DNA from 4 places in the Janthinobacterium sp. KBS0711 genome. Region 2 is predicted to be linked to each of the others. Evidence: predicted binding sites of a transcription regulator. Region 2 holds the regulator's gene; each other region holds the start of a gene.

Region 1 (5,936 bases), on a different contig from region 2:
ATCATGGCCAGTTCACAGCCGCCACCGAGCGCATAGCCGGCCACAGCGCCCACCACCGGTTTGCGCACGCGCAAGATATGCTCCCAGTTGCGGCTGATGTAGCCCTGGGTATAGGTGTCTGGATAGGTATAGTCGGCCATGGCGGCGATATCGGCACCGGCGGCAAACGCTTTTTCGCTGCCCGTGAGCACGATGCAGCCGATATTGTCATCCGCATCGAACTTCAGCAAGGCGTCGCCCAGCTCATTCATCATGTTCTCATTCAAGGCATTCAGCGCCTTGGGGCGGTTCAGGCGGATGACCGCCACTTTGTCCTGGATGTCGATGATCAGGTCTTCGTATTGCATAGTGTCTCCTCTCGATGAACGGTGCAACGATTGTAGCGGCTAACGGCAACGGCGCGGCAGGTGCGCTGCTATTATTGTGAGCCCGATCTTTTTTATCGAGCAGCATATTTTCTCTCCCCTCTTCCGGTATTGCGCCCGTTACCTGCGCGGCGACGGCAGCGCCGCCAGCGTCAATTTCCGCCGCCTGTGGTTCAGCAATGGCCTCAATTGCTTCGGCGCCCAGATCACCTCGCTGGCCCTGCCCCTGTGCGCGGTGCTCTTGCTGCATGCGACGCCGGAACAGATGGGCGTGCTGGTCGCGCTGCAGGCGCTGCCGTTCGCCCTCTTCGGCTTGCCTGTCGGCGTACTGCTGGACCGGCGCAGCAAGCATCCGATCATGCTGTTCAGCGAAAGCATGTCCGGCCTGGCCCTGGCCAGCGTGGCCGTGGCCTACTGGTGCGGCGTGCTGTCGATGCCATGGTTATATATAGTGGGCTTCATCATCGGCACGGGCTTCGTCGTCGGTGGCGGCGCCGAACAGGTGTTTCTGACTTTCCTCGTGGGCCGCGATGGCTTGATTGATGCGCAGTCAAAATTTGCCGCCACCGAATCAGCTTCGCGCCTGATCGGTCCCGGCCTGGCCGGCGTGCTGGTGCAAGTGCTGTCGGCGCCCGTCGCCATCCTGTGCACGGCCTGCGGCTATCTGGTTTCCGTTTTCAATCTGCGCGCCATGAGCGTGCGCGACCCGCGTCCCGCACCGTCCGACAAGCACGCCTTGCGCGACATCGCCGACGGCTTGCTGTTCGTCTGGCGCGAGCCGCTGCTGCGCGCGCTGGCCTGGGGCGCCGGCATCTGGCACTTCCTGTTTTACGCCAGCATGGCCTTGACGGTGCTGTTCGCCACACGCGACCTGGGCATGAGCCCTGGCGTGCTGGGCATGACGCAGATGCTGGGCGGCGCCGGCGTGCTGCTCAGCGCCTTCATCGTCAAACCGTTGACGAAGCGCTATGGCGCCGGCCGCACCATCCTGATCGGCCTGGCATCGACTTCGCTCTGCTTTGCCCTGACGCCAACGATACCCGCCGCGCTGTTCGGCAGCGCAGCGGCCAGCGCCGTGGCTTATGCCATCTTGATGTTCTTTTTCGATTGCGGCGTGATGCTGTTCTTTATCCCCTACCTGGGCTTGCGCCAGAAAGTCACGCCCGACCCCATGCTGGGCCGCATGACGTCGACCATGCGCTTCCTGACGGTGGCGACGGCGCCGCTGGGCGCGCTGGCCGCCGGCTGGGTAGCGGAACATTTTGGCGTACGCAATGGCCTGGCTTGCATCGCGGCAGGCAGCATTGCGCTGACGGTGGCCATGGTGTGGGGCACGCCGCTGCGTAGCGTGCGCACCTGAAGCGATGAACGGGAATACACTGGCGAAAGATTGCCTTGGCGACACTATTCACGCCAAAGCCTGTGAGGTTTGATTTACATCAAGGTTTTAATTGATGTAAATCCATAAGCTGTCTTACATCACTTGAGGAGCACGCTATGTTTAACACCATCTTATTTCCCACCGACGGCTCGCCGTTGTCCGACAAGGCCGCCGAGACCGCCCTCGCCTTCGCCCAATTGAACAAGGCCAAGCTGGTCGCCATCAGCGTGGTGCAGCCGTTCCCGTTCTCGCCGATGGCGGACGGCGGCATCGTGCTCGACGCCAGCCTGTATGAACAGCAGATGCAGGAAGCGTCGCAACGCGCGATCGACAAGATCGGCGCAGCGGCAAGCGCCGCCGGCGTGCCGTTTGAAGGCGTGGTCGCCGTGTCGCCAAGCCCGCACGATGAAATCGTCAATGCGGCGCAAACCTACCATTGCGACATCATCCTGATGGCCTCGCACGGCCGCAAGGGTTTGAACAAACTGTTCGTGGGCAGCGAAACGCAAAAAGTGCTGGCCCACACTCAATTGCCAGTGATGGTCCTGCGCTAAGCGACACCACGAACTGCCCGGCGCCGCGAGAATCTCAGCGCGCCGGCGCCTGCTTCGGCAACAGCACCCACACGGCGCCGCTCTGCTTCATGCGGCCCGCATTCTCGGCCGCTTCCGCGCCAAAACCAAAGAAGTAATCGACACGGATAGGCCCGCGAATGGCGCCGCCCGTATCCTGCGCCATCACCAGACGCTGCATGGGAATCTCGCTATTGGCTTGCGTGGTGGCCAAAAACACGGGCGCACCCAGCGGCAAAAAGCGCGAATCGATGGCCACCGAGCGCTGCGGCGTCAGCGGCACGCCCAACGCGCCCTTCGGCCCCACTTTCGGATCAGGCAAGCGCTCTTCCTTAAAGAACACATAGCTGGGATTGGCGTTGAACAATTCATCCTTGCGCGTAGGATGGCCGGCGATCCACGCCTTGATGCCCTGCGCGGACGCCTGGCTCAGGGTCAGCTCGCCCTTGTCGACCAGGTAGCGGCCGATCGATTTGTAGGGATGGCCATTTTGATCCGCGTATGCCACGCGCACGGTTTCCTGCGTATCGGTCAGCTGCACGCGCCCGGATCCCTGCACTTGCAGGAAGAAGGCTTCGACTTCGTCATCCACCCACAGCAATTCCTTGCCCGTGACGGACGTGGCGCGCTCGATGTCGGCACGGGTAGCGTACGGCACCACCTTCTTGCCGACCAGCTTGCCACGCAAGCGCATGTTCTTCAGTTCCGGATACACGCCGGCCAGGTCGACGGTGACCAGGTCGTCGGGCACCTTGTACAGCGGCGTCTGGTATGGACCGCCCCGCTTGCGCGCGCCGTGCAACAGCGGCTCGTAATAACCCGTCACCAAGCCGGTGCTGGCGCCATCGGCCGTGATGACTTGATTGGGCACAAAGAAGGTCTCGAAAAACAGGCGGATGGCCTTGTCGCTGTCGGCATTCACCTGGCGCGCGATCGTGCACGACTCCTTCCAGTCCGGCCGTTTGACCAGCACGCCGCACGAGGCCATGAACGCTGGCCAGGCGGCGCGCATGTCGTCGCGGGCCCAGCCAGGCAAGGCGGCAAACTTGGCGGGCACGAAGGTGGGGGCTGCCGCATCCGTGACATCCTTGGCGTCGGCCGGCTTGGCCGGAACCGGCTTGACGACAGTCGGGGCAATCGCCGGCGCCTTGCCAGTCGCGGCGACTGGCTCTGCCGGCGGCGTAGTACAGGCGGACAGGACAAGCGCGACGGCGCCGACTGAAACGGGTAGACTACCGCGTGTCAACAGACGGCGGGTAAATACTAAGCTGCGGGTAAATAACATAGGGGTGCGTATGTGGATCTTGATGATAGAGGCGCTGGTAGCGTTCTTCTTGCTGGCATTTATAGTCTGGTGGACCATGTATTCGGGTAAAAAACCCGCACCGCCTGCACGCAAGCAGCTCGGCGAAGAACAGGACAGCACCGAAAAACTGAAGTAAGGGGGCGCAAGCCCCCGCGTTGCATCAATGCAGGGTGCGCGGCACGGACAGCACGAACTCGGGAATCGGCGCTTCGAACTGATGGCCATCTTCGGCCACGCAGAAATACTCGCCGTGCATCGAGCCTTGCGGCGTGCCCAGCATGGTGCCGCTCGTGTATTCGAACTGCTCGCCCGGCTGCAGCAGCGGCTGGTGACCGACGGCGCCCAGGCCGCGCACCTCTTCCACCTTGTTGTTCGCATCCGTGATGACCCAGTGGCGCGAAATCAGCTGCGCGCCAGCCGTGCCCGTGTTGACGACGCGGATCGTGTAGCTGAACACGTGCCGCCCCTGGTCCGGTGCCGATTGCTCGGGCAGGTATTGCGTCTTGACCGTTACCGTAAATTCATAAGTCGCCATCATCATTCCTATTCAGACATTGCCAGTCGTATTGTGTGTCGCGCGCGACGCATAGACCATCGCGCGATGCGTATTCTGTGTTTCATCGTGCTTCAATAAGGCATGGTAGCGGCGTCAAGCGTAAAATAGCGCATCTTCGCATTTTCTATCCTTTGGCTACTCCACCATGACTACATTCCGTATCGCTCCCAGCATCCTGTCCGCCGACTTTGCCCGCCTGGGCGAGGAAGTGCGCAACGTCGTTACCGCCGGCGCCGACATCATCCACTTCGACGTGATGGATAACCATTATGTGCCGAACCTGACCATCGGCCCGCTGGTGTGCGAAGCGATCCGCCCGCACGTGCAAGTGCCCATCGACGTGCACCTGATGGTCAAGCCTGTCGATCGCATTATCCCGGATTTCGCCAAGGCTGGCGCGAACATCATCACCTTTCATCCGGAAGCGTCGGATCACGTCGACCGTTCCTTGCAACTGATCCGCGACAATGGCTGCAAATCGGGCCTGGTATTCAACCCGGGCACGCCGCTGCACTACCTGGAACACGTGATGGACAAGATCGACATCATCCTGATCATGTCCGTCAATCCAGGCTTCGGCGGCCAGTCCTTCATTCCGCACGCGCTGAAGAAAATCGCCGAAGCGCGCCGCATGATCGACGAATCGGGCCGTGACATCATGCTGGAAGTCGACGGCGGCATCAAGATCGACAACATCGCCGCTGCCGCCGCCGCCGGCGCCGACACCTTTGTCGCCGGTTCGGCCATCTTCGGCAAGCCCGACTACAAAGCCGTCATCGACGCCATGCGCGCCGAGCTGGCAGCCGTCAAGGGCGCCTGATGCAAGCGGGCACGGTGAAAGACCACGTACTGGCCGGCGTGCGCGCCGCCATCATCGACCTCGATGGCACGATGCTCGACACCGTGCCCGATTTCCATGTCGCCATCAACGGCATGCGCGCCGAGCTGGACCTGGCGCCCATCAGCGCCGACGCCATCAAGCTGATGGTCGGCAAGGGCTCGGAAAACCTGATCCGCACCGTGCTGGCGCTCGACTTCGATGCGGCCGGCGTGGAACAGCGTTTCGAGCAGGCGATGGACGGCTACCAGCGCCACTACCTGGCCATCAATGGCCAGTTCAGCACCCTGTATCCGGATGTGGAAGCGGGGCTGGCGGCAATGAAGGCAGCGGGCTTGCGCCTCGCCTGCGTGACCAACAAGCCAATCGCCTTCGCCCTGCCCCTGCTGAAGCAGAAGAAACTCGATGGGTATTTCGAGATCGTCTACGGCGGCGATTCGCTGCCCAGGAAAAAACCGGACCCGATGCCGCTGCTGCAAGTGTGCGCGGACTTCGACCTGGCGCCCGCCAAAGTGGTGGCCATCGGCGACTCATCGAACGACGCGCAAGCGGCCCGGGCTGCGGCTTGCCCCGTATTGACGGTACCGTATGGCTACAACCACGGACACTCTATACACGATACCGATTCCGATGGTATAGTAAATACGCTGCTCGAAGCGGCAGATTTTATTAGCATGCACAACAGACCAGCATACTGACCAAACCCAACACCATATCGTGAACACGTTTCTCATCAAAAAACACAATGTCACCCAAACCGGCTCGATTGAGGCCTGGCTTTGGCGACGCTGGCAATCCTGGCAGGCCTAAGGGCCGAGCCGTGTAAGATTGCTGCCGGCTGCACGCGCGCATTTGCGTACCGTATGCACCGGCAGGTTTTTTGATAACCCACCGCAGGGCTAGTGCATCGTGCACATG
Region 2 (7,794 bases):
CACCTGGCCATCGGCGGCGAGTATGGGCGCGACCATCTGCACGATGGGCATGCCGCTCGATTTGCCCAGCATCGGCTCGGTGATCATGGGCTGGCGCGTGCGCAGCACGGTCTGGAAATACTCGCGCTCGGCGACGTTGATGCCGGCGCGTCCCGCCACTTCCGGCATGTCGGCCACGACGGCGCCGTGCGCGTCGAGCACCAGCACGTCGTCGAACAGCACCAGCATCGAGCGGCGCGAATAGTAGTCGCGCAATTGGACGGGCTGGCCGATCAGTTCCGGCGGCTGCTGCCGTGCCGTCAGGGTGACGATCTGCAGCAGCATGCCCAGCTTGTCGTCGAGTTCGGCGGCGGTGCGGGTGATCAGCGATGATTGCTGGCTCAGCAGGACGCGGGTGAAATCGTCGCGCATGTGCTGCACCTGGATCATGGTGACCAGGGCGATCATGGCGATCGAGGTCAGGCTGGTAGCCAGCGCGACTTTTGCTTTGATGCCGAGAGGCTTCATGATTTCCTTTTCAGTACCGTGCGGCACAGGCGGCAGATAATGCTGTCAGGAATTTTCCTATCAATACCCCAGCTTGGCAAGCGCCGCCACGCAAATTGCCCTCTCCGCATGGGCTTTTGACGATGTTGCCATATAATTAAAGGCTGGACGTCGTTTATTCGCCGAAATTACGGTGAAATTGGCACACGGCAACCCGGTATGCAGTAAACTTGTTGTTGCACTTTCTTAAAGGTACCGACATGACTGAAGCGCTACTCACTCCAACCTTGCCCACAGTGAACGTGGAAGCGTTGCGAGCGCGATGCTCGACGTGCAGCATGCATCAATTGTGCCTGCCGATGGGCCTCGATGTGGGCGACATGGACAGGCTGGACCAGATCATCGGCCGCCGCCGCAAGATCGTGCGCGGCGCCTCGCTGTTCCGCATCGGCGACTCGTTCCAGAACCTGTACGCGATCCGCCTGGGGCACTTCAAGACGTACCAGATCAATCCGGGCGGCGAAGAGCAGGTGACGGGTTTCCAGATGGCCGGCGAACTGCTGGGCATGGACGCCATCAGCGCCGACCGCCACCACTGTAATGCGGTGGCGCTGGAAGACAGCGAAGTGTGTGAAATCCCGTTTTCCAGCCTGGAACAATTACTGGGCAATATGCCGACCCTGCTCCGTCATTTCCACCGCATGATGAGCCAGGAAATCACGCGCGAGCAAAGCGTGATGCTCTTGCTGGGCAATATGCAGGCGACGCAGCGCTTTGCCGCCTTCATCGTCAACCTGGCGTCGCGCTACGAGGCGCGCGGCTATTCGAGCAGCAAATTCCAGCTGCGCATGTCGCGCGAGGAAATCGGCAACTACCTGGGCCTGACCATCGAAAGCGTCAGCCGTTTATTGTCGAAATTCAAGAAGGAAGGCTGGCTGCGTGTCTCGAACCGCGAGATCGAGATCCTGCAGCCGGCGAAATTGAAGGCCATTACAGCCGGCACGGACGTCTGCAAATAACAGCACCGTCAAAACCTACTGCGCGTCGCGCTTTGCGGCCTGCGATGCTCGCTGTGCTCTAGCACAGCTGCGCTTCTCAGCCACAAATCACTGCCGCTCGCTACGGTTTTTTCCCGGCGCTGTACGTTATAGCTCTTCATCCGCGTGCAGCGCGATGCTGCGTTGCACGGGCCAGGTCCAGATGCCGGACAGGCGCCACTCGCGTTTGTCGTTTTCCACCAGCACCTGCCAGCGGCTGCGCTCGAGCATCGGCAGCGCTACCGAGAAATTGCCGGCCGCATCGGGCTGCACCAGCAGCTTGATATCCTTTTCCGGCAGGGTCGCATGCGCCAGGTGCAGCTGCAGCGGCCCCTGGTACGCCTTGCCGAAGCTGTGCACGGAACCGCTGAGGCGCGCTGCAGCGACGTCATACGACAGGGTCGTATCCATCGCCAGGTTGCTGGCGATCGTGTCGCGCTTCAAATCCTGGTTGATCGCCTTGCCCTGCTTGTAATAATCGCCCACCACCAGTGCGTCGGGCTGCGTAAACGCGATATAGCCCATGAAGCTGCCGACGACCACGGACAGGCCGGGACCGATCATCAGCAGCCATGGCCAGCGATGCTTGTACCACGGGGCAACGGGAGGTTGCAGTTTCAGACTGTCGGACATGGTATTTCTCCTGTGTTTCTGTGTATACGGCCAGCCCCCATGCGGGGACCGGCCTTCCTGCATTAGCGCGGCACGATGAAGACCGCGCTTTCGCGCACATGCAGCGACGGGTCGTCCAACGAGTGCAATTCGATCGCAATCTTGTTCGACCCTTTCTCGCCGACGCCGTGCGGCACGCGCAGGCGGATCGGCCAGCCCAGCGTTTCCGTCGGCTGCAAGGTCACTTCTTCGCGCGTCAGCAAGGTCAGGCCCGGCAAGCCGGATGCGCTGATTTTGAAATGCTGGGTTTGCTCGGAGGTGTTCATGATCTGCAAACGATAGACGTTTTCGATCATGCCGTCTTCCACTTCGCGTCCCATCGAACCGCGGTCGCGGATCACGTCCATTTTCAGCGGCGTGCGCAGGGCCAGCGAAGTACACACGGCGATGATGATCAGGGCCAGGATGGACGTGTAGATCAGCACGCGCGGGCGCATGGCGCGCTGGCGGATCTGCTTCGAATTGAAGTTGTTTTCCATCGCATGGTCGGTGCTGTAGCGTATCAGGCCACGCGGCCGCTCGACCTTGTCCATCACGGTATTGCAGGCATCGACGCAGGCGGCGCAGCCGATGCATTCATACTGCAGGCCGTTGCGGATATCGATGCCGGTCGGACACACCTGCACGCACAGGGTGCAATCGATGCAGTCGCCCAGCTTGTCGTTGTTGCCGGCCTTCTTGCTCATCGCGCCGCGTGGTTCGCCGCGCTTGGCATCGTAGGTGATGATCAGGGTGTCCTGGTCGAACATGGCGCTCTGGAAGCGCGCGTAGGGGCACATGTATTTGCACACCTGCTCGCGCAGCCAGCCCGCGTTGCCGTAGGTTGCCAGGCTGTAGAACAAGACCCAGAACCATTCCCAGGGACCGAAATTGAGGGTGGTCACCTCGCGCGCCAGTTCCTTGATCGGCGTGAAGTAGCCGACAAAGGTAAAGCCCGTCCACAGGGCGATGGCGCCCCAGACCAGGTGCTTGGCCGTCTTCTTGAAGGCCTTGCGCACGGAGGGGCCCTGCTTGTCGAGGGCCATGCGCGCGCTGCGCGTGCCCTCGATGCGGCGTTCGACCCACAGGAAGATTTCCGTGTACACCGTTTGCGGGCAAGAGAACCCGCACCACACCCGCCCGGCAATGGCCGTGACGAGGAACAGCAGATACGCACAGATGATCAGCAGGGCCGCCAGGTAGATGAAATCCTGGGGCCACAGCACGACGCCGAAAATGTAGAACTTGCGCGTGGTCAAATCGAACAGCAGGGCTTGCCTGCCATTCCAGGTCAACCACGGCAAGCCGTAGAACGCGAGCTGGGTAAGCCATACGCATACCCATCGCCAGGTAGCGTAGCGTCCTTTGGCCTCGCGAGGGTAGATTTGCTCGCGGGCCGCATACATCTTGATGACTTGAGGTTCCATTACATCATTTCACGGGCGTCTGGGGATTCGACAGGCTCCAGACATACGCCGACAGCACGTGTACCTTGGATTCGCCGAGGAAGTCGCTGAAGGCCGGCATGGTGTTGTTGCGACCCTTGCGCACGGTTTCCATGATGGTATCGGCGCTGCCGCCGTACAGCCAGATCTTGTCCGTCAGGTTGGGCGCACCGAGCATCTGGTTGCCCTTCGCGTCGGCGCCGTGACAGGCCATGCAGGCGCCGAACTTGGCCTTGCCCAGCACGGACTTGACGGGGTCCGACGTGGAACCGGACAGGCTCAGCACGTAATGGGCCACGTTCTCGACATCCTTTTCGGAACCCAGCGCGGCGCCCATCGGCGGCATCTGCCCATTGCGGCCGTGCATGATGGTGGTCTTGATGATGTCGGGATCGCCGCCATACAGCCAGTCCTTGTCCGTCAGGTTGGGAAAGCCCTTGTTGCCGCGCGCATCCGAACCGTGGCATTGCGCGCAGTAGGTCAGGAACAGGCGCTGGCCGATCGCTTGCGCCTGCGGATCGGCCGCCACCGTCTTCAAGTCCTGGCTCAGGTACTTGTTGAACAGGGGACCGTAGTCGGCTTCCGCCTTCTTCAGCTCTTCCTCGTACTGGCCCGTCGATTTCCAGCCCAGGCTGCCGGCATAGGTGCCCAGGCCCGGGTACAGGAACAGGTAGGCCAGCGCGAAGACGATGGTGATGTAGAACAGCCACATCCACCAGCGCGGCATCGGCGTATTGAGTTCCTTCAAGTCCTCGTCCCAGACGTGGCCCGTGGTGCCGTCGGCGGGGGCGCCGGCGGCCACTTTCACTTTCGACTGCGAGTACAGCAGCACGCCGCAGCCGATGATGCCCAGCAGGGACAGCACGACGATGTAGATATTCCAGAAGCCGTTGGTAAAGTCAGCCATGGTTGCGCTCCTTCGCCAGGTTCGTCTCGGCCTCGGCCGGATAGTCGAGCGCGTCGTCGGCGAACGGCAGGCGCGCCGCCGCGTCGAAGTCGCCATTGCTGCGGCTGAACGTCCACCACAGGATGCCCACGAACGTCGTAAAGGAAACCACCGTCATGACGCTGCTGGCGCTGTCAAACAGGTTTTCGATTGCCATGCTAATTCCTTGTTTTGATTAATGTACCGAGGCCTTGCAGATAGGCGACCAGGGCGTCTTCTTCCGTCTTGTCCTGCAGCTGCGCGGGGCCGGCGGCGATCTCGTCATCGCTGTACGGCTGGCCCAGGCGTTTCAGGGCGCGCATCTTCGGCATGATGTCGTCAGGCACCAGCTTGGTCTTCGCCAGCCATGGGTAGGCCGGCATGTTCGACTCGGGCACCACGTCGCGCGGGTTGTTCAAGTGCGTGCGGTGCCATTCGTCGCTGTAACGGGCGCCCACGCGGGCCAGGTCCGGCCCCGTGCGCTTGGAACCCCACTGGAACGGACGGTCGTAGACGAACTCGCCGGCGACCGAATAGTGGCCATAGCGTTCCGTTTCCGCGCGCAGCGGACGCACCATCTGCGAATGGCAGTTGTAGCAGCCTTCGCGCACGTAGATGTCGCGGCCCGCCAGGCGCAGCGGCGAGTACGGCTTCAGGCCGGCGACAGGCTCCGTCGTGCTCTTCTGGAAGAACAGGGGGACGATCTCGACGGCGCCGCCGATGCTGATCACCACCGTGACCAGGGCGATCAGCAGCCAGGGGTTTTTCTCAATCCATGCATGTGAAAATTTCATTTGCTTTTGCTCCTATCAGGCGTGCGCCGCGTTCAGTTCCGGAATGCGGGCGACGGGGAGTTTGCTGCCGCGCAGAGTCATCCAGGTGTTGTAGCCCATGATGCACATACCCGACAGGTACAGCAGGCCACCGGCCACGCGCACCACGTAGTACGGATACGTCGCTTTCACGCTCTCGACAAAGGTGTAGGTCAGGGTGCCGTCCGGATTGACCGCGCGCCACATCAGGCCCTGCATCACGCCGGCGATCCACATGGCCGCGATGTACAGCACGATGCCGATGGTGGCCACCCAGAAGTGCACGTCGACCAGGCGCGTGCTGTGCATCTGCGTGCGGCCCGCCAGGCGCGGCAGCAGGTAGTAGATCGAACCCATGGTGATGAAGCCCACCCAGCCCAGGGCGCCCGCATGCACGTGGGCCACGGTCCAGTCGGTGTAGTGCGACAGCGAGTTGATGGTCTTGATCGACATCATCGGACCTTCGAAGGTGGCGATGCCGTAGAACGACAGCGAGACGATCATGAATTTCAGGATCGGGTCGGTGCGCAGCTTGTGCCAGGCGCCCGACAGGGTCATGATGCCGTTGATCATGCCGCCCCAGCTTGGCGCCAGCAGGACCAGCGAGAAGACCATGCCGATCGATTGCGTCCAGTCAGGCAAGGCCGTGTAGTGCAGGTGATGCGGGCCCGCCCACATGTAGGTGAAGATCAGCGCCCAGAAGTGGACGATCGACAGACGGTACGAGTACACGGGGCGCTCGGCCTGTTTCGGGATGAAGTAGTAGACCATGCCCAGGTAGCCGGCGGTCAGGATGAAGCCCACCGCGTTATGGCCGTACCACCACTGGATCATGGCGTCCTGCACGCCCGCATACGCGGAATACGACTTGGTGAACGAGGCCGGCATGACGGCGCCATTGACCACGTGCAAAATCGTCACGGCCAGGATGTAGGCGCCGAAGAACCAGTTGGCCACGTAGATATGCTTGACCTTGCGCTTGATCAGGGTGCCGAAGAAGACGATGGCGTAGGCGATCCAGACGACGGCGATGAGGATGGCGATAGGCCATTCCAGTTCCGCGTATTCCTTGCCGCGGGTCAGGCCCATGGGCAGGCTGACGACGGCGCACAGGATCACGGCTTGCCAGCCCCAGAACGTGAAGGCGGCCAGCTTGTCGGAAAACAGGCGCACCTGGCAGGTGCGTTGCACGACGTAGTACGAGGTGGCGAACAGGCCGCAGATGCCGAAGGCGAAAATCACCGCATTCGTGTGCAGCGGACGCAGACGTCCGTATGTCAGCCAAGGTATGTCGAGGTTCAGGGCAGGCCAGGCCAGCTGAGCGGCGATGATAACGCCAACCAGCATGCCGATGATGCCCCATACCACAGTAGCGACCGCGAATTGCTTCACGATCTTGTAGTTATAGTTCAGCGATTGATCCACAAAGACTCTCCCTGGAATTACTATTTATGATGGTGGCCAGAGAGTAAGTGTTTGACCGCGAAAAAACTTTGATGTGGATCAAAATTCCCCGGATGAAATAAGCGTAGCGAACTGGCATCGAAATAAAGTGATATTCCGGTCAAAAAAGCCGTACAAGATCCCTGCAAAAAGGGGGGGGAGCAGACGCGCCGGCCATGGCGTGCGGGACGCCGGCCGGGCAGGTGAGGTCAGGGATGCGGTTCGCCGGGCGCCGGCTTGACCGTCGTATCGTCGTCCTGCAGCACGCGCAGGCCCGGTCCGACGAGGTCGTCGAACTGGCCGCTGTCCGAGGCCGTGAAATACACCCACAGGGCGATGAAGACGACCACGACGCTCAAGGGGATGAGGAGATACAGTGCTTCCATGTTCAGGCTTTCCGCAGGCGCAGGGCGTTGGCGATGACGACGGCCGAGCTGGCAGCCATGCCGACGCCGGACAGCCAGGGGTTCAAGAAGCCCAGCGCGGCGGCCGGGATGGCCGTCAGATTGTACAGCGTGGCCCAGCCCAGGTTTTCGCGGATGATGCGCATGCTGCGCGCGGCCGTTTTTGCCGTGTCGAGCACGGACATCAATTGGCTCGACAGCAGCACCGTGTCCGCATGGGCCTGTGCCAGCGCGGCGCCGGAGCCCATGGCGAAGGACACGTCGGCACCGCTCAGCACGGCGGCGTCGTTGATGCCGTCGCCGACCATCGCCACGACGGCGCCCGTCGCCTGCAATTGCTGCACGAAATCGAGCTTTTCATCGGGCAGGCACTCGCCGCATGCCGTATTGATGCCCAGTTCCGTCGCCACGCTTTGCGTCAGCGCTTCCTGGTCGCCACTGAGCAGCACGACTTGCTTGCCGCGCCGCTGGAAATACGCGACCACGTCGCGCGCTTCCGGGCGCAGCGCGTCGCTGAGCAGGAAACGCGTCAGCCACCGGCCCTGCGTGCCCAGGTACAGCGGCGTCATGCCCTGCATGCCGACGGCCGTG
Region 3 (7,794 bases), on a different contig from region 2:
GCTCACCAATTGCCCGCCATCCAGCCAGGGCCTGACCGCCGGCGCCCTCGCCTGATGCGGGAGCCGCACGCCCAGGTGCCACTGTGCGAAGCGCACGGCGTACGCCTGCGCCGCTGGGCCTGGACGGCTGCCGGTGCCCTGATGGTGCTGCTGGGGATCATCGGCGCCATGCTGCCCGTCATGCCGACGACGATTTTCCTGATCCTTGCCCTGGCCTGCTTCAGCCGCGCCTCGCCGCGCCTCGAGCACTGGCTGCTGCATCATCCCCGCTTCGGCCCGTCGCTACGCCAGTGGCGCGAACACCGCGCCGTCTCGCGGCGCGGCAAGGCCATGGCTTGCCTGGGCATGGCCATCGGCTTTGTCGCCATGTGCCTGGGCCACCCGCCGTGGTGGGTCATCGCCATGGTGGGTGCCATGGAAATCGCCGTCCTCGTCTACCTGTTGCGGCGTCCCGAAGGCCCTGCCGCCAGCGGGGCAGAATCTGCCCCAGAAGAGGGCAATGACGGGCAGTAAACCGCCGCACCCGCATCCAGAAAACGGCAAGTGAGCTGAACTGCACATAAAAGCACCGCGATGCGTCCGCAGGGCACGGCGAACTTTTCACCAAGATGCGGCTCCTTCGCGCCCGTCCACGTGATTAAATTCGGCAAGAACGCCGCTTTCCCGCTTTTTCAACCAACAAACAGGCGCATAGACATTATTTGCATATTCAAAGCAAGATTCTGTCGTAGGAGTAATAACACGATCGGAGGTATACTACGCAACCGACGTAACAGGCTGGGCGATTTGGCCCCTGCAAGCGCGCCTGTCACGGTCCAATAAAAAAGGAAACACTGCATGACCACATCACACCGCACGCCGGTGATTCGCATCGATGGCGCGAACAAGACTTTTGCGCTGCCCAAAGGCGAACAATTCCACGCGGTCAAATCGGTCACGCTGGAAGTCTATCCCGGTGATATTTTCGGCCTGATCGGCAAGAGCGGCGCCGGCAAATCGACCCTGCTGCGCCTGATTAACCTGCTCGAGCGTCCCGACAGCGGCACCATTACCGTGGCCGGGCGCGAACTGACCCGCCTGGGCAAGAGCGAATTGCGCGACGCGCGCCAGAATATCGGCATGATTTTCCAGCAATTCAATCTGCTGCAGAATGCCAGCGTCTTCGACAACGTCGCCTTCCCCCTGAAAATCCATGGCACGACCAAGCGCGAGCAGATCGCCGCCAGAGTCGAGGAATGCCTGGCGCTGGTCGGCCTGTCCGACAAGCTGCACAGCTATCCGGCGCAATTATCCGGCGGGCAGAAGCAGCGCGTGGCCATCGCCCGCGCCTTGGCCAGCCACCCCGACGTGCTGCTGTGCGACGAGCCGACGTCCGCGCTGGACGCGGAAACGACGCGCGCCCTGCTCGACACCCTGCGCGACATCAATGCGCGCCTGGGTGTGACCATCGTCATCGTCAGCCATGAGCTGTCGGTGCTGGGCGCCATCTGCAACCGCGTGGCCGTCGTGGAAAACGGCGCCATCGCCGAACAATTCGATCTGAGCGACACGGCCACCCCGCGCAAGACGGCGCTGGGACGCGAGCTGGCTTATTACGGCACCGAGGCGTTTGAAGCCACCGCATGGAAGGATGCAACACATGTTTGAAGAATCGATCAATAACGTCATCAACCTGCTGCCGGAAATCTGGGTGGCGCTGGGCCAGACCATGACCATGCTGGGCATTGGTCTCACGGCCGCCATCCTGATCGGCGGCCCGCTGGGCATCCTGCTGTTCCTCGTCTCGGAAGGCCAGTCGCTGGAAAACCGTCCGCTGTCGACGATCCTCGGCTGGCTGGTGAATACCGTGCGCAGCTTCCCCTTCATCATTTTGCTGGTCGCCCTGACGCCGTTTACGCGCATCATCGCAGGCACGTCGATCGGCCCGCTGGCGGCCAGCGTGCCGCTGTCGTTCGCCGCTATCCCCTACCTGGCGCGCCTGGTGGAACAGAACCTGCGCGAAGTGCCGCGCGGCGTGATCGAGGCGGCGCACGCCATGGGCGCGTCGGAAATGCAGATCATCTTCCGCGTGCTGCTGGTCGAAGCGCGTTCCGGCCTCGTGCTGGCCCTGACCGTGCTGTCGATCAGCTTCCTGTCGTATTCGGCCGTGGCCGGCGTGGTGGGCGGCGGCGGCATCGGCGACCTGGCCATCCGCTACGGCTACTACCGCTTCGAGACGGACATCATGGTCGCCACCGTGGCCATCCTGATCGTGCTGGTGCAAACCATCCAGTTCGCCGGCACGCGCATCGCCAAGCGCCTCGACAAACGTTAATTCATCTTCAGTATTTCAGTACAAGGAAAAGCATGAACCACATTCGCCGCACCCTGCTCCTGGCCGCAACCAGCCTGGCCTTCGCCACCGCCGCCCACGCCAAGGACCCAAAAGAACTCGTCATCGGCACCAGCTCCGGCCCGTATTCGGACCAGCTGAAGCTGGGCATCAAGCCTATCCTGGAAAAACAGGGCTACAAGGTCAAGATCGTGGAATTCAACGACTACGTGCAGCCGAACTACGCGCTGGCCGAAGGCTCGCTGGACGCCAACGTGTTCCAGCACATCGTGTATCTGACCAAGTTCGCCACCGATAACAAGCTGCCATTGAGCCCCCTGATCACCGTGCCGACCATGCCGATCGGCCTGTACGGCGGCAAGCAGAAAACGCTGGCCGACGTGAAGAACGGCGCCACCATCACCATGCCGAACGACCCGACCAACCAGGCGCGCGCGCTGGTGATGCTGGCCAAAATGGGCTGGATCAAGCTCAAACCGAACGTCGATCCGCTGCGCGCGTCCGAACGCGACGTGCTGGAAAACCCGAAGAAGCTGAAACTGGTGCCGCTGGAAGCGGCGCAGCTGCCACGTTCGCTGGCGGACGCCGATTACGCTTTCGTCAACGGCAACTTCGCCCTGGCCGCCGGCATGAAGCTGACCTCGGCCCTCGCCGTGGAAAAGATCTCGGACAGCTACATCAACCTGGTCGCCATCCGCACGGCCGACAAGGCCAAGCCATGGGTCAAGGATCTGGAAGCGGCCTACCGCTCGCGCGCATTCCTCGACGCGACGAACAAATACCTGGCCGGCTATGAAAAAACGGATTACCAGCTGGCGCTGGAAAAAACGCTGAAAAAATAAACGGTACGCTTGAAACGTAAAAAGGACGGCTGTTGCCGTCCTTTTTTTTCGCCCGCGCTACGCGGACATGCCAACACTTAGAAGCGGTAGCCGACGCCGACGCCGATCAGGATAGGATCGACCTTGACTTCGCTGGCCTTGGCGCCACCGATGAAGACGTCGCTGCGGATCTGTACTTTCTTGATGTCCAAGTTCAAGGACCAATTTTTATCCAGCTTGTAGTCGACACCGGCTTGCAGCGAGTAACCCCAGCTGTCGTGCTCCAGGCGGCCGGCGCCGTTCAGCAATTTCACGTCCGAGATATTCGTGTAGTTGATGCCGGCACCCACGTATGGGCTGAACTGTTTTTCCGGCATGAAGTGGTATTGCAACGACAGGGTCGGCGGCAAGTGCTTGAAGGTACCGATATTGTTGCCGTCGAGCTTGACGTCATGCTTTTGCGGGTAGGTCAGGATCAGCTCGGCGGCGATATTGGGGGTGAAGAAGTACGAAATATCGATTTCAGGAATCGTCTTGCTGCTGACCGTCAAACGGTCGGATGCGCCGACGCCACCAACAGGAGCAGATTTATCGGCCGGATCGATGTGCACGGCGCGCGCACGGACCAGCCATGGGCCTTCCTGTGCCATTGCGTTGCTGGCGAATGCGCCGATGGCGGCCAGGACGATTGCTGCTGTAGTTGCGGACTTTTTCATTCTAGTTCCCTCTTTTTGTCGTTAAGTAACGCTGCGAAGTCTAAGAGTGCAGTGCAACAAAAACTTTGATCCACATCAAATAGTGCTAGATGGCATCAATAGAGGGATTTTTTCCTTTGCCCAGGTCAAGAAAATGCGGCAGCGCGTCAATTCGCTTCGGCAAACAGGCCGGCGACCCAGTCGGCAAACACGCGCACGCGCGGCGACAGTTGCCGGTGATGGGGATACAGCACGGACACGGGCAGCGGGTCGGGACGCAAGTCCCGCAGCACTTCCACCAGCTCGCCCGCGTCCAGGGCCCGCTCAAGGTGATAACGGGGCGCCTGGATCAGGCCCATGCCCGCGCGGCAGCAGGCGTGGTACGCATCCGCGTTATTGACGGACACCGTGCCCGGCAAGGCCACGCTGTGCCGCTGGCCATCTACCTTGAAATCGAAGGGCCAGACCTTGCCCGTCTGGGCGGAAAAGAAATTGACGGCGCGGTGGCCATCGAGCTGCGCCAGATTTTCCGGCGTGCCGTGCGCGGCCAGGTAGGCGGGACTGGCGCAGGTAAGCTGTTCGAGCAGCGCCACCCGGCGCGCCACCATCGACGAATCACTCAATTCGCCCACGCGCAGCACGCAATCGACGCCTTCGCGCACCAGGTCGACGAGGCGGTCGCCCATGCCGATTTCCAGCTCGATCAAGGGATAACGGGTGCAGAACTGGTCCAGCACGGGCATGACGAAATGCATGGCCAGGGTCGCATGCAAGTCGATGCGCAGCTTGCCGGCCGGCTGCTGCGCCACTGAGGAAAACACGGCTTCCGTTTCTTCCAGGTCCGCCAGCAGGCGCACGCAGCGCTGGTAATACGCCTCGCCATCGGGCGTGGGCGTCACTTGCCGCGTGGTCCTCTGCAGCAAGCGCACGCGCAGCCGCGCTTCGAGTTGCTTGATCGCATGCGTGACGGTGGCCTTCGGATAGCCGAGGTCATGCGCCGCCTGCGTGAAACTGCGCAACTCGACGATGCGCGTAAAGATGCGCATCGCATCAAATCGGTCCATGCCCTGCCCCATTGTTATTGCTTGCTGCACAGTGTAGCGATATCGCTCTTGATTTTGCAATACCGACGGAAGATGCGTGCAACGCAATCGGACCTTGCACCGATGTCACTGGATTGCAGGCCAGCTGGCCAGCATACTATTTCCAGTTCACACGATACAAGTGAGAATAGTAATGATTATCATTTGCGATATAATGAATGACCTCGCTAGGCGACTACAAAAAGGAATGGGAGACATGGATATATTGAGGGAACTGCGTGAATCGGGATTGAAAGTCACCATCCCCCGCTTGCGGATTCTGCAGCTGTTTCAAGAAGGCACGATCAAGCACCTGAGTGCGGACGATGTCTACAAACTCTTGCTGGCCGAAAAAATCGACGTGGGCCTGGCCACCATCTACCGCGTGCTGATGCAGTTTGCCGAAGCGGGCATTCTGTTTCGCCGCCACTTCGAATCGGGCCACGCCGTCTTCGAATTGAACGAAGGCCAGCACCACGACCACCTGGTCTGCACGGGTTGCGGCAAGGTCGATGAATTCGTCGACGAAGGCATCGAACTGCGCCAGAACGAGATCGCCGCCGAGCGGGGCTTCGTGCTGCACGAGCACGCGCTGTCGCTGTACGGCACCTGCGCCGAATGTACGGCCAAGAAAGTCCCGCCGCGCAAAGCGTCCTGAGGCAGCGCGCAATCTAGCGCCAGGCGGCCCGCCTGCGCTACACTGCGTGCGCAGCAGTTCTCGACAAAGGAAAGCCATGTACATCGGAGAAATCGCCCGCCTGGCGGGCACCTCGCCCAAGGCCTTGCGCCACTATGAAGCGCTGGGCTTGTTGGGTGACGTGCGCCGCTCGGGCGCCTACAGAGTCTACACGCAGCAAGACCTGGCGCAAGTCAAGCTGATACGCCAGGCGCAGGTCCTGGGCTTCCGCCTGGCCGAACTGCTGCCCGTCCTGGCCGGCGACGATACCGACTGGGCCGCCCTGTCGCAGCACATCGCCGCCAAGCGCGCACAGGTGCAGCAGGATATCGCCCGCCTGCGCCAGCTCGACGCGCAGCTGGCCGACATCGACACGGAAATCGGCGACTGCCTGGCGCGCCAGCGTCTGCAAGAGGCCGCTTGACTCTGCCACTAGGGACAGGCTTTAGCATGCAAGCTCTTCTTTAACGGACAGCCTGCATCATGACCAAGACGACACCCAAGCGCATTTTGATTATTCTCGGCCACCCGTCCAGCGACAGCTATTGCGCCGCCCTGGCCGAAGCCTACGCCGCCACGGCCCGCAGCGAAGGCCACACCGTGCGCGAGCTGCGCCTGGGCCAGCTGGACTTCGACCAGAACCTGCATGAAGGCTACCGCCAGGTGCAACCGCTGGAAGCGGACTTGCTGGCGGCGCAGGAAGCCATCACCTGGGCCGAACACCTGGTGTTCGCCTACCCGATCTGGTGGGGCGGCGCACCGGCCCTGCTGAAAGGCTTTGTCGACCGCGTCTTCCTGCCCGGCTTTGCCTTCAAGTATCGCCCGGGCAAGGCCTTCCCTGCCCAGCTGCTGAAGGGCCGTACGGCCCAGCTGCTGGTATCGATGGATACGCCGCCCTGGTATTTCCGCTGGATCTACCACATGCCCGGCATCCACCAGCTGCGCAAGACGACCCTGGAATTTTGCGGCGTCAAGCCCGTCAGCGTGGCCAGCTTCGGTCCCATTTTGAACTCCACCGAAGCGCAGCGCGAGCGCTGGCTGGAACAGGCGCGGGCGCTGGCCCGGCGCCTGTAAGTTGCTTGCCATGCAGCCATCTTGCATACGGTTTTGACAAGCTCGTAATCAAGCCGTCACATTCAAAGGCTACCATGATGATATTGCCTGTTTGTCAGTCGCCTTGCTCTCGCGACAACAAGGGTCCGATCGTCATCTAAAGGTAGCCGCTGTGGAGTTCAACGCTTCTCGATTGCATCTTCCCCGTTATCGCACGTCCGTGGCGTCCGACCTGTGCATCCCCACGGAATCCGTGCAGGCCGACGCCAGCAATTTCGCCGTGCTGGAACTGTTCACGGAGCGGCGCGACATGATGAGCCTGCCCGTCACGGAGCAGCAGCGCCCTATCGGCTTAATCAGCCGCAACATCTTCATGTCGCAAATGTCCAAGCCCTTCTATCACGAGGTGTACGGCAAGAAGAGCTGCATCGCCTTCATGGACAAGGAACCGCTGATCGTCGATGGCGCCATGAGCATCGAAGACCTCACCTTCCGCGCCGTGGAAGCGGGCGAGAAGGCGCTGGCCGACGGCTTCATCATCACCGAGGCTGGCGCGCTGGCCGGCGTGGGTTTCGGCTTGCAGCTGATGAACGTGGTGGCCACCATGCAGGCCGAAAAGAACCGGCAAATCATGCACAGCATCGATTACGCCAGCGTGATCCAGCGCGCCCTGCTGCGCACTTCCGATGCGGAATTGCGCGCCACCCTGCCCGATGCGCACCTGGAATGGCAGCCGCGCGACGTCGTCGGCGGCGACTTCTACTTTTTCGAACGCCACGCGGGCGGCTGGTTCGCCGCCATCGCCGACTGCACCGGCCACGGCGTGCCGGGCGCCTTCATGACCCTGATCGCCTCGTCGGCCCTGAGCCAGGCCCTGCGCGAGCTGGGGCCGCACGATCCGGCCGCCCTGATCGGCGCAGTCAGCCGCGCCATCAAGACCCTGCTGGGCCAGGATGGCGCCAGCAGCAGCGAGGCCACAGGCCACGCCGGCTCGAACGACGGCATGGATTGCGCCTTTTTGTGCTACGACACGGCCAGCGCCAGCCTGCGTTTCGCGGGGGCGAAACTGGCGCTGCACGTGGTGGCGCCGGGCGACGAGAGCGTGCGCGCCATCGACGGCGCGCGCATGGGCGTG
Region 4 (7,794 bases), on a different contig from region 2:
CCCATGCTGTCGCCCGCTTGCTGCACGGCCACGCTGCCGCCATCGATGGTGGTGACGGAGGTGGCGATCAGGGTCTTGATTTCCCTGGCGGCCTGGGCCGAGCGCTGCGCCAGGGTGCGCACTTCGGACGCCACGACGGCAAAGCCGCGGCCTTGCTCGCCCGCGCGCGCCGCTTCCACCGCCGCATTCAGCGCAAGGATATTGGTCTGGAAGGAAATGCCATCGATCACGCCGATAATATCCACGATCTGGCGCGAATTGGCGCGTATCGTCGCCATCGTCGTTACCGCCTGCTGCATCGACATGCCCCCTTGCACGGCCAGGGTGGAGGCTTGCCCCGCCAGCTCGCAAGCCAGCTGGGCGTTGTCGGCATTGTCATTGACGGCTTGCGTCAGCGCTTCCATGGCGCTCGACGTTTCTTCCAGCGAACTGGCCTGCATTTCCGTGCGCGCCGACAAATCCAGATTACCGGTGGCAATTTCCCGCGAGGCCGTGTCGATCGATTGCACGGCGTCCATGATGGTGCGCAAGGTCTGGTTCAGGTGGGCGATGGTCTGATCCAGCACGCGCGAGGTGGCGGCGATTTCGTCATTGCCCTGCTTGGGCGCGCCGGCTGTCAGCTTGCCCGCCGCCAGGTCTTGCACGGCGTCGGCGATGCCGCGGATCTCTGCCAGCATGGCGCGGCGTACCAGCATGGTCACGACGATGGAAACGAGGATCGATAGCAGCACCGTCAGCAGCAAGCTCCAGCCGAGGCTGCGAAACTCGGCGCTGGCCGTCGCATGGGCCTCGTTGCTGAGGGTTGTTTCCAGGGCAGACAGCTGCGTCAGCTGCGTATTGAACTGGACGAATTGGGTTTCCGCCTTGAGCATGGAATTGGTGGCGATCGACTGGTCCATCTGCGCCATTTCCATGGTTTCCAGCACGGCCTTGCGATAGCCGGCCAGGGCCGTGATGGCCGCATCGACGAGGGTGCGCTCGGCGCCCGTGGCCGTGGTACGCAGCGTGGCCAGCTGAGTGCCGATGGCCGCATGGCGCGCCTTGATCTGTTGCTCCAGCGTATCGAGGCGGGCCTTGGCGAAGCTGCCATTCGTCCACGACAGCAACTGGTACATATTGCCGTGCACCTGCCTGGCCTCGCCTAGTACGTCGGCGGCCGCCTTCAAATGCGTGATGCGTACCCGCACCATGTTTTCCAGCGAGGCATTTTGCCGCACCATGCCATACCAGGCGCCGCTCGAGCTGAGTATCAGCAGCAGCAAGACCAGGGTGGGCGCCAGCAATAATTTTGGTCCGATGCGTAATTGATTGAGCATGCTTGCCTCCTGGCTATGGCTGTTCCAACCGCAGGCGGCGCGCGGCGTGCGCGCCGCCCCTGTCTTATTTTTTGTAGATGCCCGCTTCCAGCACCACATCGTTGACGCGCAGGATGTAGGTGGTCTTCGGCTCGATCTTGCCGCTGGTGGGATTCTTGTACTGGTAGTCGACCCAGCCCTTGCCTTGCTTTTGCGCCAGTTCGATGATTTCACGGCGATATTTCTTGCCATTCGCATCGGGCACGTCCGTCAGATCCTTGCCTACGATGGAAGGATTGATGGGGTGGGCCAGCACGATGCCCGTCTTGATGTCGCGCATGTCGACATACAGCGAACCCTGCACGAAATCGGGGTCTTTTGCCGTGATTTTCTTCATCATTTCTTCCTTGCCATGCGCCTTCATGAAGGTGGCGCCCCGTTCGGCCATGGCGATGGCGTCCTTTTCCGTTGGTTCGACCGCGGCGCTGACGTTGCCGCCGGCAAATGCCAGGCACAGCAGGCTACCCGTGAATAAGCGTTTCATGAAAGCTCCTTGTGATATCGAGGGATGTGTTGCCAAGTCGTAATTTACGTCGCCGAAGTCCGCCTCAGATTGCGATGGAACAAACTAAAGTGTTGCTTGTAGGCAGCTTGCAACGTATCGACGGCTTGTTGATATGCAGCAATTTGGTTCTGCACGGCAAGAACTATGATGACTTTCACAGCATGCCGAGGTGGTCTCGCATGCGGGAGAAAAAGGCTGGGATTGGCCGATATGGGGCCAATTTCATGAAAGTTATCGCTATTTACAGGCAAGGAGCCGATCGTGTCCGCACTCATTACCGAGCCGTTTTCACCCAAGTTCAAGCCGTACACACGGCAAACCATTCAGCAGGCGCGGCAGTGGGAATGGCTGCCGGAAGAGCAGCGCGAAGCCGTGCAGGTGGTGTCGCACGTCTTGCCGTTTCGCACCAATGAATATGTGCTCGATCAGCTGATCGACTGGAACAATATCCCTGACGATCCCATCTACCGCCTCGTCTTTCCCCACCGCGACATGCTGCCGCCCGAGCAGTACGCGCACTTGCGCGACCTGGTGCTGGTCAAGCAGGACAAGGCGGCCATCGACGCCTATGTGCATGGCTTGCGCCTGGGCATGAATCCCCATCCTGCCGGCCAGATGACGCATAACGTGCCGCGAGTCAACGATGCGCCCGTGCGGGGCCTGCAGCATAAATATGCGCAAACGGTGCTGTTCTTCCCCAGCGCGGGCCAGACCTGCCACGCGTATTGCACTTTCTGTTTCCGCTGGCCCCAGTTCGTCGGCATGGACGACATGAAGTTCGATGCGCGCGAGTCGCATGAGCTGGCAGCCTATCTGAAACTGCATCCGGAGGTGACGGACGTGCTGATCACGGGCGGCGACCCGATGATCATGAACACGCGGCAACTGGCCGCCTACCTGGAGCCGCTGCTGGCGCCGGGCCTGGAACATATCCAGAACATTCGCATCGGCACCAAGGCGGTGGCGTATTGGCCGCAGCGCTTCGTGTCCGACCGCGATGCGGATGATTTGATGCGCCTGTTCGAGCGCATCGTCAAGGCGGGCAAGAACCTGGCCGTGATGGGCCATTACAGCCATGCCGTCGAGTTGCGCCAGAACATCGCCCAGCAAGCTGTGAAACGCATCGTCTCCACGGGCGCCACCTTGCGCATGCAGGGGCCGCTGATCCGTCACATCAACGAAGACCCGGCAAGCTGGGCCGAGCTGTGGCAGACGGGCACGCGTCTGGGGGCGATTCCGTATTACATGTTTGTCGAACGGGACACGGGTCCGCGCGGCTATTTCGAGTTGCCCTTGGCAAAGGCGCACGAGATTTTCCAGGCCGCCTATCAGATGGTGTCGGGCCTGTCGCGCACGGTGCGTGGGCCTTCCATGAGCGCCTTTCCCGGCAAGGTCGTCATCGACGGTATCGTCACCATCCATGGTGAAAAGCTGTTTGCCCTGCAATTTTTGCAGGCGCGCAACCCGGACTGGGTGCGCCGGCCGTTTTATGCGAAATTCGATGCGGAAGCGACGTGGCTGGATCATTTGAAGCCCGCGTTCGGCCACGACAAGTTTTTCTTTGAAACGGATGAACCCGTGCCCCAGGTGCCGCACAAAATCATCCGCCTGGCACAGGCCGCCTGAGCATGCACGGCGCCGGCGCTTCTTCCCGCTGCGGCGTGGCCGTGTTTTGCCTGGTGTTCCTGCCGTTCGCGCTCGGGCATTATCTGTCGTGCCTGCTGCGCGGCGTCAATGCCGTGCTGACGGCCGAGTTGCTGGGCGCCATCGCCCTCACGCCAGCCCAGCTGGGCCTGCTCACCAGCGCCTTTTTTCTCGCTTTTGCGCTGGTGCAACTACCGATCGGCATGGCGCTCGACCGCTACGGCCCCCGTACGGTGCAACTGTGGCTGCTGGCGCTGGCGGCCCTGGGCGTGTGGCTGTTCAGCCGGGGCCACAGCTTTGCCGAGCTGATGTGGGCACGCGCCTTGATGGGGGCGGGCCTGGGTGGCTGTTTCATGGCCGCCGTGAAAGCGGTCTCGTGCGCCATCGCCCCATCGCGCCTGCCTTCCGTGCATGGCTATCTGATCGCCGTGGGCGGCCTGGGCGCGGCTACGGCCACCATGCCCGTCAAACTGGCTCTGCACTACACGGATTGGCGCGGCGTGTTCCTGGGCTTGGCGCTGGCGGCGCTGGCCATCGGGCTGCTGATCCGCCTGCTGTCGCCAGCCATGCCCGCGCCTGCCGCTGGCACGAGCAAGGTTAGCAAGGTCAGCGTCTGGAGCGTGTACCGCGATCCCGCTTTTCGCCGCACCATCGCACTGATCCTGCTGCCGCACACGGTGTTCTTTGGCGTGCAAGGCTTGTGGATAGGCCGCTGGCTGGCCGACGTGGGCGGCTTGTCCGACGACAACGTCGCGTATTTGTTGTACTTGGGCATGGCGGCCGTCATCTTCGGCGCCATCGGCATGGGCATGCTGACGGAATGGGCCGGGCGGCGTGCGATTGAACCGATGCAAGTGGCGGGCGCCGGCATCGTCCTGTTTGTCGCCGTGCAAGTGGCGATGGCGTGCAATGTGGTGCCCAGCCTGCCATTGCTGTCCGTGCTGTTTACCTTGCTGGGCACGGTGACGGGGCTCGAGTATGCGATCGTCGCGCAAAGCATGCCGGCCAGCCTGACGGGCAGGGCGGCCACCTGCCTGAATTTGCTCATTTTCACGGGCGCCTTCCTGGTGCAGGCGGGCTTTGGCCTGATCCTCGGCTGCTGGCCCCTGAACAGCCAGCAGCAGTATCCGCCGCAGGCCTACCAGGCGGCGTTCGGCGTGCTGGCGGCCTTGCAACTGCCGGGACTTGCGATGTTTTTCATAGACCGCTACAGGCGTGCCGGGCCATCCGGTAAAATGGCAGCCTGCACAGCGGCAATGATCAACTCCAAGGAAGACTATGAAACTCGTTCGTTATGGACGTCCAGGCAAGGAAAAACCGGGCCTGATCGATGAAGAAGGCAAACTGCGCGACCTGTCCGGCGTGATTGCCGATATTGACGGCGCACAACTGTCCGACAAGGCCTTGCGCAAGCTGGCCAAGCTCGATGAAAAGACGCTGCCCCTCGTGCGCGGCAACCCACGCTTCGGCGTGCCGCTGGCGAAAGTCGGCAAGTTCATCGGCATTGGCCTCAATTACGCGGATCACGCAGCCGAATCCGGCATGGCTATCCCCGCCGAACCCATCGTGTTCATGAAGGCCATCACTTGCCTGAATGGCCCGGACGACAATGTCGTGTTGCCAAAAGGTTCCAAGAAGACGGATTGGGAAGTGGAGCTGGGCGTGGTCATCGGCACGCGTGCGCAATACGTGAGCGAAGAGGACGCCTTGAAATACGTGGCCGGCTATTGCGTCGTCAACGACATTTCCGAGCGCTCGTTCCAGCTGGAGCGGGGCGGCCAGTGGGACAAGGGCAAGGGCTGCGACACCTTCGGTCCTGTCGGCCCGTGGCTGGTGACGCGCGATGAAGTCATCGACGAGCAGGATCTGGACCTGTACCTGGAAGTCAACGGCAAGCGCATGCAGACGGGCAATACGCAAACCATGATTTTCACGGTGGCGCAGATCGTCAGCTATTTGTCGCAATTCATGACCCTGGAACCGGGCGACGTCATCGCCACAGGCACGCCGCCGGGCGTGGGCCAAGGCCGCAAGCCGCAGCGTTTCCTGAAAAAAGGCGACAGCATGCGCCTGGGTATCGCCGGCCTGGGCGAACAGCAACAGGACGTGGTCGCCTGGACCGCCTGATGGCCGGTAGCGATCTCGACCGCTTGCCCCCGTTGCCGCTGGACCAGCTGGACCCGCAGCAGCGCGCGGCCGCGCAAGCCATCATCGACGGCCCGCGCGGGGCGCTGTACGGCCCCTTCGTGCCGCTGATCCGCAGCCCGGAGCTGATGGAAACGGCGCAGCGTATGGGAGAGTATTTGCGCTATCGCAGCGCCATCGGCACGCGGCTGTCGGAACTGGCGATCCTCGTGACGGCGCGCCAGTGGGACCAGCAAGTCGAGTGGGCCATCCACGCGCCGCTGGCCGTGCAGAACGGCATCGCGCAAGCGGCCGTGGACGCCATTGCTGAACGGCGCTTGCCGCTTGCCCTGAAAGAAGACGAGCAAGCCGTGCATGATTTCTGCATCGAGCTGCAGCAGAACAAGCGGATCAGCGACGCCACGTATGCGCGGGCGCTGGCGCTGTTCGGCGAGCACGGCGTGGTGGACTTGATGGGTATCAATGGCTACTACACCTTCCTGGCCATGGTGATGAATGGGGCGCAGACGGCCGTGCCGGCCTTGGGTGCGACGCCCTTGCCTGCCTGATTAGAGGAGTTCTTCGGCAAAGATGGACAAAGTGTAATGAAGTTGCAATTATTCAATATATAATTTTACTTCCCTTCCATTGCCAACAAGCTCAATGAAAACTCGTCCGTGCTCAACCCTGATGGGCCGCGCCTTCCTGGCGCTGGCCCTTTCTTTTTGCCCCTTGATGACGGTGCGTGCGCTTGCCGCCGAGACGGCCGCCAGCGCCAGCGCTTCCGCCCTGGAAAACTCCGTCGTCAAGGTGTTTTCCACCCTGCGCGGGCCCGATCCGTACAAGCCGTGGAGCAAGGCCGCGCCGCAGGAGGTGACGGGTTCCGGCGTCGTCATCGAAGGCCGCCGCATCCTCACCAATGCGCACGTGGTCGGCTATGCCAGCCAGGTGCAGATCCAGGCCAACGGCGCCGGCGACAAGATACCGGCGACCGTGCTGGCCATCTCGCGCGGCATGGACCTGGCCTTGCTGAAAATCGATGACGACAGTTTTTTCGCCAGCCACAAAGCGGTGCCGCGCGCCAACGTCATGCCGGACGTGCGCGATGCCGTGCTGGCGTATGGCTATCCGACGGGCGGCACCTCATTGTCGATCACCAAGGGCATCGTCTCGCGCATCGAATTCGTGCGCTACAACTTTCCCGTCTCCGGCCTGCGCATCCAGATCGATGCGGCCATCAATCCGGGCAATAGCGGCGGCCCCGTGATCGCTGGCGACAAGATGATCGGCCTGGCCTTTGCCGGCATGCTCAATGCACAAAACATCGGCTACATCATCCCCAACGAGGAAATCGAGCTGTTCCTGCGCGACCAGGAAAGTGGCGCGCCCAAGGGCAAGCCGGCCATGCGCGACGTGACGCAAACGCTGGAAAACCCCGCGTTGCGCACCTATCTGAAGCTGGCCAAGGGTGTCGAGGGCGCTGTCGTGATGACGCCGGCCAGCAAGGATGCGGCCTACCCGCTCAAGGAGTGGGATGTCATCACGCATATTGGCGATTTTCCCATCGACAACCAGGGCATGGTCAAGCTGAATGCCAACAGCCGTGTGCGCTTCCAGTACCGGGTGCAGCAGTTGGCGAAAGATGGCGAATTGCCGCTGACGGTGGTGCGCCAGGGCGCGTCCCTGAAAATCAAGGTGCCCGTCTCGGCGGCGCATCCGATGCTCATTGGCGGCCTGCAGGGCAATTACCCATCCTATTTCATCTTCGGCCCGATGGTGTTTTCACGCGCCAGCACGGAGTTCATGGCGGCGCCGAATGGCAATCCGGCAATCTTGGGCGGCATGGCGTTTGCCGGCAATCCGCTGGCCACGCGGCGCGGCGATGCGCCCGATAGCGAGCGCGAAGAGCTGGTGGTGATCGCGGCGCCATTCTTCCCGCACAAGCTGATGAATGGCTACAGTACCCGTTTCTTCTCGGTCGTCGATTCCGTCAACGGCGTGCGCGTGCGCAGCCTGGCGCACCTGGTGGCCTTGCTGCGCGACCAGACGGATGAACTGCTGACGTTCCGCTTCCAGCAGCGCGATGCGGAAATGGTCGTCGTGCCCCGCAAGGACATGCTGGCAGCGACGGAATCGGTGCTGACGGACAACGGCATCCGCTCGGAA

The links. Region 2 encodes FNR, which switches genes on or off when oxygen is low (the NO sensors DNR and NnrR bind a similar motif). Its sites were predicted from a motif close to TTGATNNNNATCAA; they were not measured.
Region 1: VM94_RS03770 (universal stress protein) is a predicted target of FNR. The motif match lies at 1,795-1,808, and genes of this name have one in related genera.
Region 3: VM94_RS13870 (OmpW/AlkL family protein) is a predicted target of FNR. The motif match lies at 3,935-3,948, and genes of this name have one in related genera.
Region 4: VM94_RS16210 (KamA family radical SAM protein) is a predicted target of FNR. The motif match lies at 1,968-1,981, and genes of this name have one in related genera.

The regions. Positions count from the first base shown of each region.
Region 1 is NZ_LBCO01000006.1:187,029-192,964, reverse strand. Features, by position in the region: gene VM94_RS03780 (enoyl-CoA hydratase) at 1-347, opposite strand, end outside; gene VM94_RS03775 (MFS transporter) at 424-1,725, shown strand; gene VM94_RS03770 (universal stress protein) at 1,863-2,300, shown strand; gene mltA (murein transglycosylase A) at 2,335-3,564, opposite strand; gene VM94_RS28675 (hypothetical protein) at 3,614-3,760, shown strand; gene apaG (Co2+/Mg2+ efflux protein ApaG) at 3,785-4,159, opposite strand; gene rpe (ribulose-phosphate 3-epimerase) at 4,326-5,000, shown strand; gene VM94_RS03750 (phosphoglycolate phosphatase) at 5,000-5,716, shown strand.
Region 2 is NZ_LBCO01000004.1:58,127-65,920, reverse strand. Features, by position in the region: gene VM94_RS00865 (response regulator) at 1-507, opposite strand, end outside; gene fnr (fumarate/nitrate reduction transcriptional regulator Fnr) at 747-1,505, shown strand; gene VM94_RS00855 (FixH family protein) at 1,632-2,156, opposite strand; gene ccoG (cytochrome c oxidase accessory protein CcoG) at 2,219-3,601, opposite strand; gene ccoP (cytochrome-c oxidase, cbb3-type subunit III) at 3,606-4,526, opposite strand; gene VM94_RS00840 (cbb3-type cytochrome oxidase subunit 3) at 4,519-4,722, opposite strand; gene ccoO (cytochrome-c oxidase, cbb3-type subunit II) at 4,724-5,338, opposite strand; gene ccoN (cytochrome-c oxidase, cbb3-type subunit I) at 5,354-6,781, opposite strand; gene ccoS (cbb3-type cytochrome oxidase assembly protein CcoS) at 7,009-7,185, opposite strand; gene VM94_RS00820 (heavy metal translocating P-type ATPase) at 7,188-7,794, opposite strand, start outside.
Region 3 is NZ_LBCO01000024.1:273,337-281,130, reverse strand. Features, by position in the region: gene VM94_RS13890 (YbaN family protein) at 55-513, shown strand; gene VM94_RS13885 (methionine ABC transporter ATP-binding protein) at 838-1,647, shown strand; gene VM94_RS13880 (methionine ABC transporter permease) at 1,640-2,314, shown strand; gene VM94_RS13875 (MetQ/NlpA family ABC transporter substrate-binding protein) at 2,347-3,174, shown strand; gene VM94_RS13870 (OmpW/AlkL family protein) at 3,252-3,869, opposite strand; gene VM94_RS13865 (LysR family transcriptional regulator) at 4,016-4,912, opposite strand; gene fur (ferric iron uptake transcriptional regulator) at 5,148-5,588, shown strand; gene VM94_RS13855 (MerR family transcriptional regulator) at 5,665-6,030, shown strand; gene VM94_RS13850 (NAD(P)H-dependent oxidoreductase) at 6,090-6,680, shown strand; gene VM94_RS13845 (SpoIIE family protein phosphatase) at 6,853-7,794, shown strand, end outside.
Region 4 is NZ_LBCO01000024.1:795,969-803,762, reverse strand. Features, by position in the region: gene VM94_RS16220 (methyl-accepting chemotaxis protein) at 1-1,316, opposite strand, end outside; gene VM94_RS16215 (cache domain-containing protein) at 1,381-1,839, opposite strand; gene VM94_RS16210 (KamA family radical SAM protein) at 2,122-3,486, shown strand; gene VM94_RS16205 (MFS transporter) at 3,489-4,838, shown strand; gene VM94_RS16200 (fumarylacetoacetate hydrolase family protein) at 4,783-5,631, shown strand; gene VM94_RS16195 (carboxymuconolactone decarboxylase family protein) at 5,631-6,197, shown strand; gene VM94_RS16190 (S1C family serine protease) at 6,292-7,794, shown strand, end outside.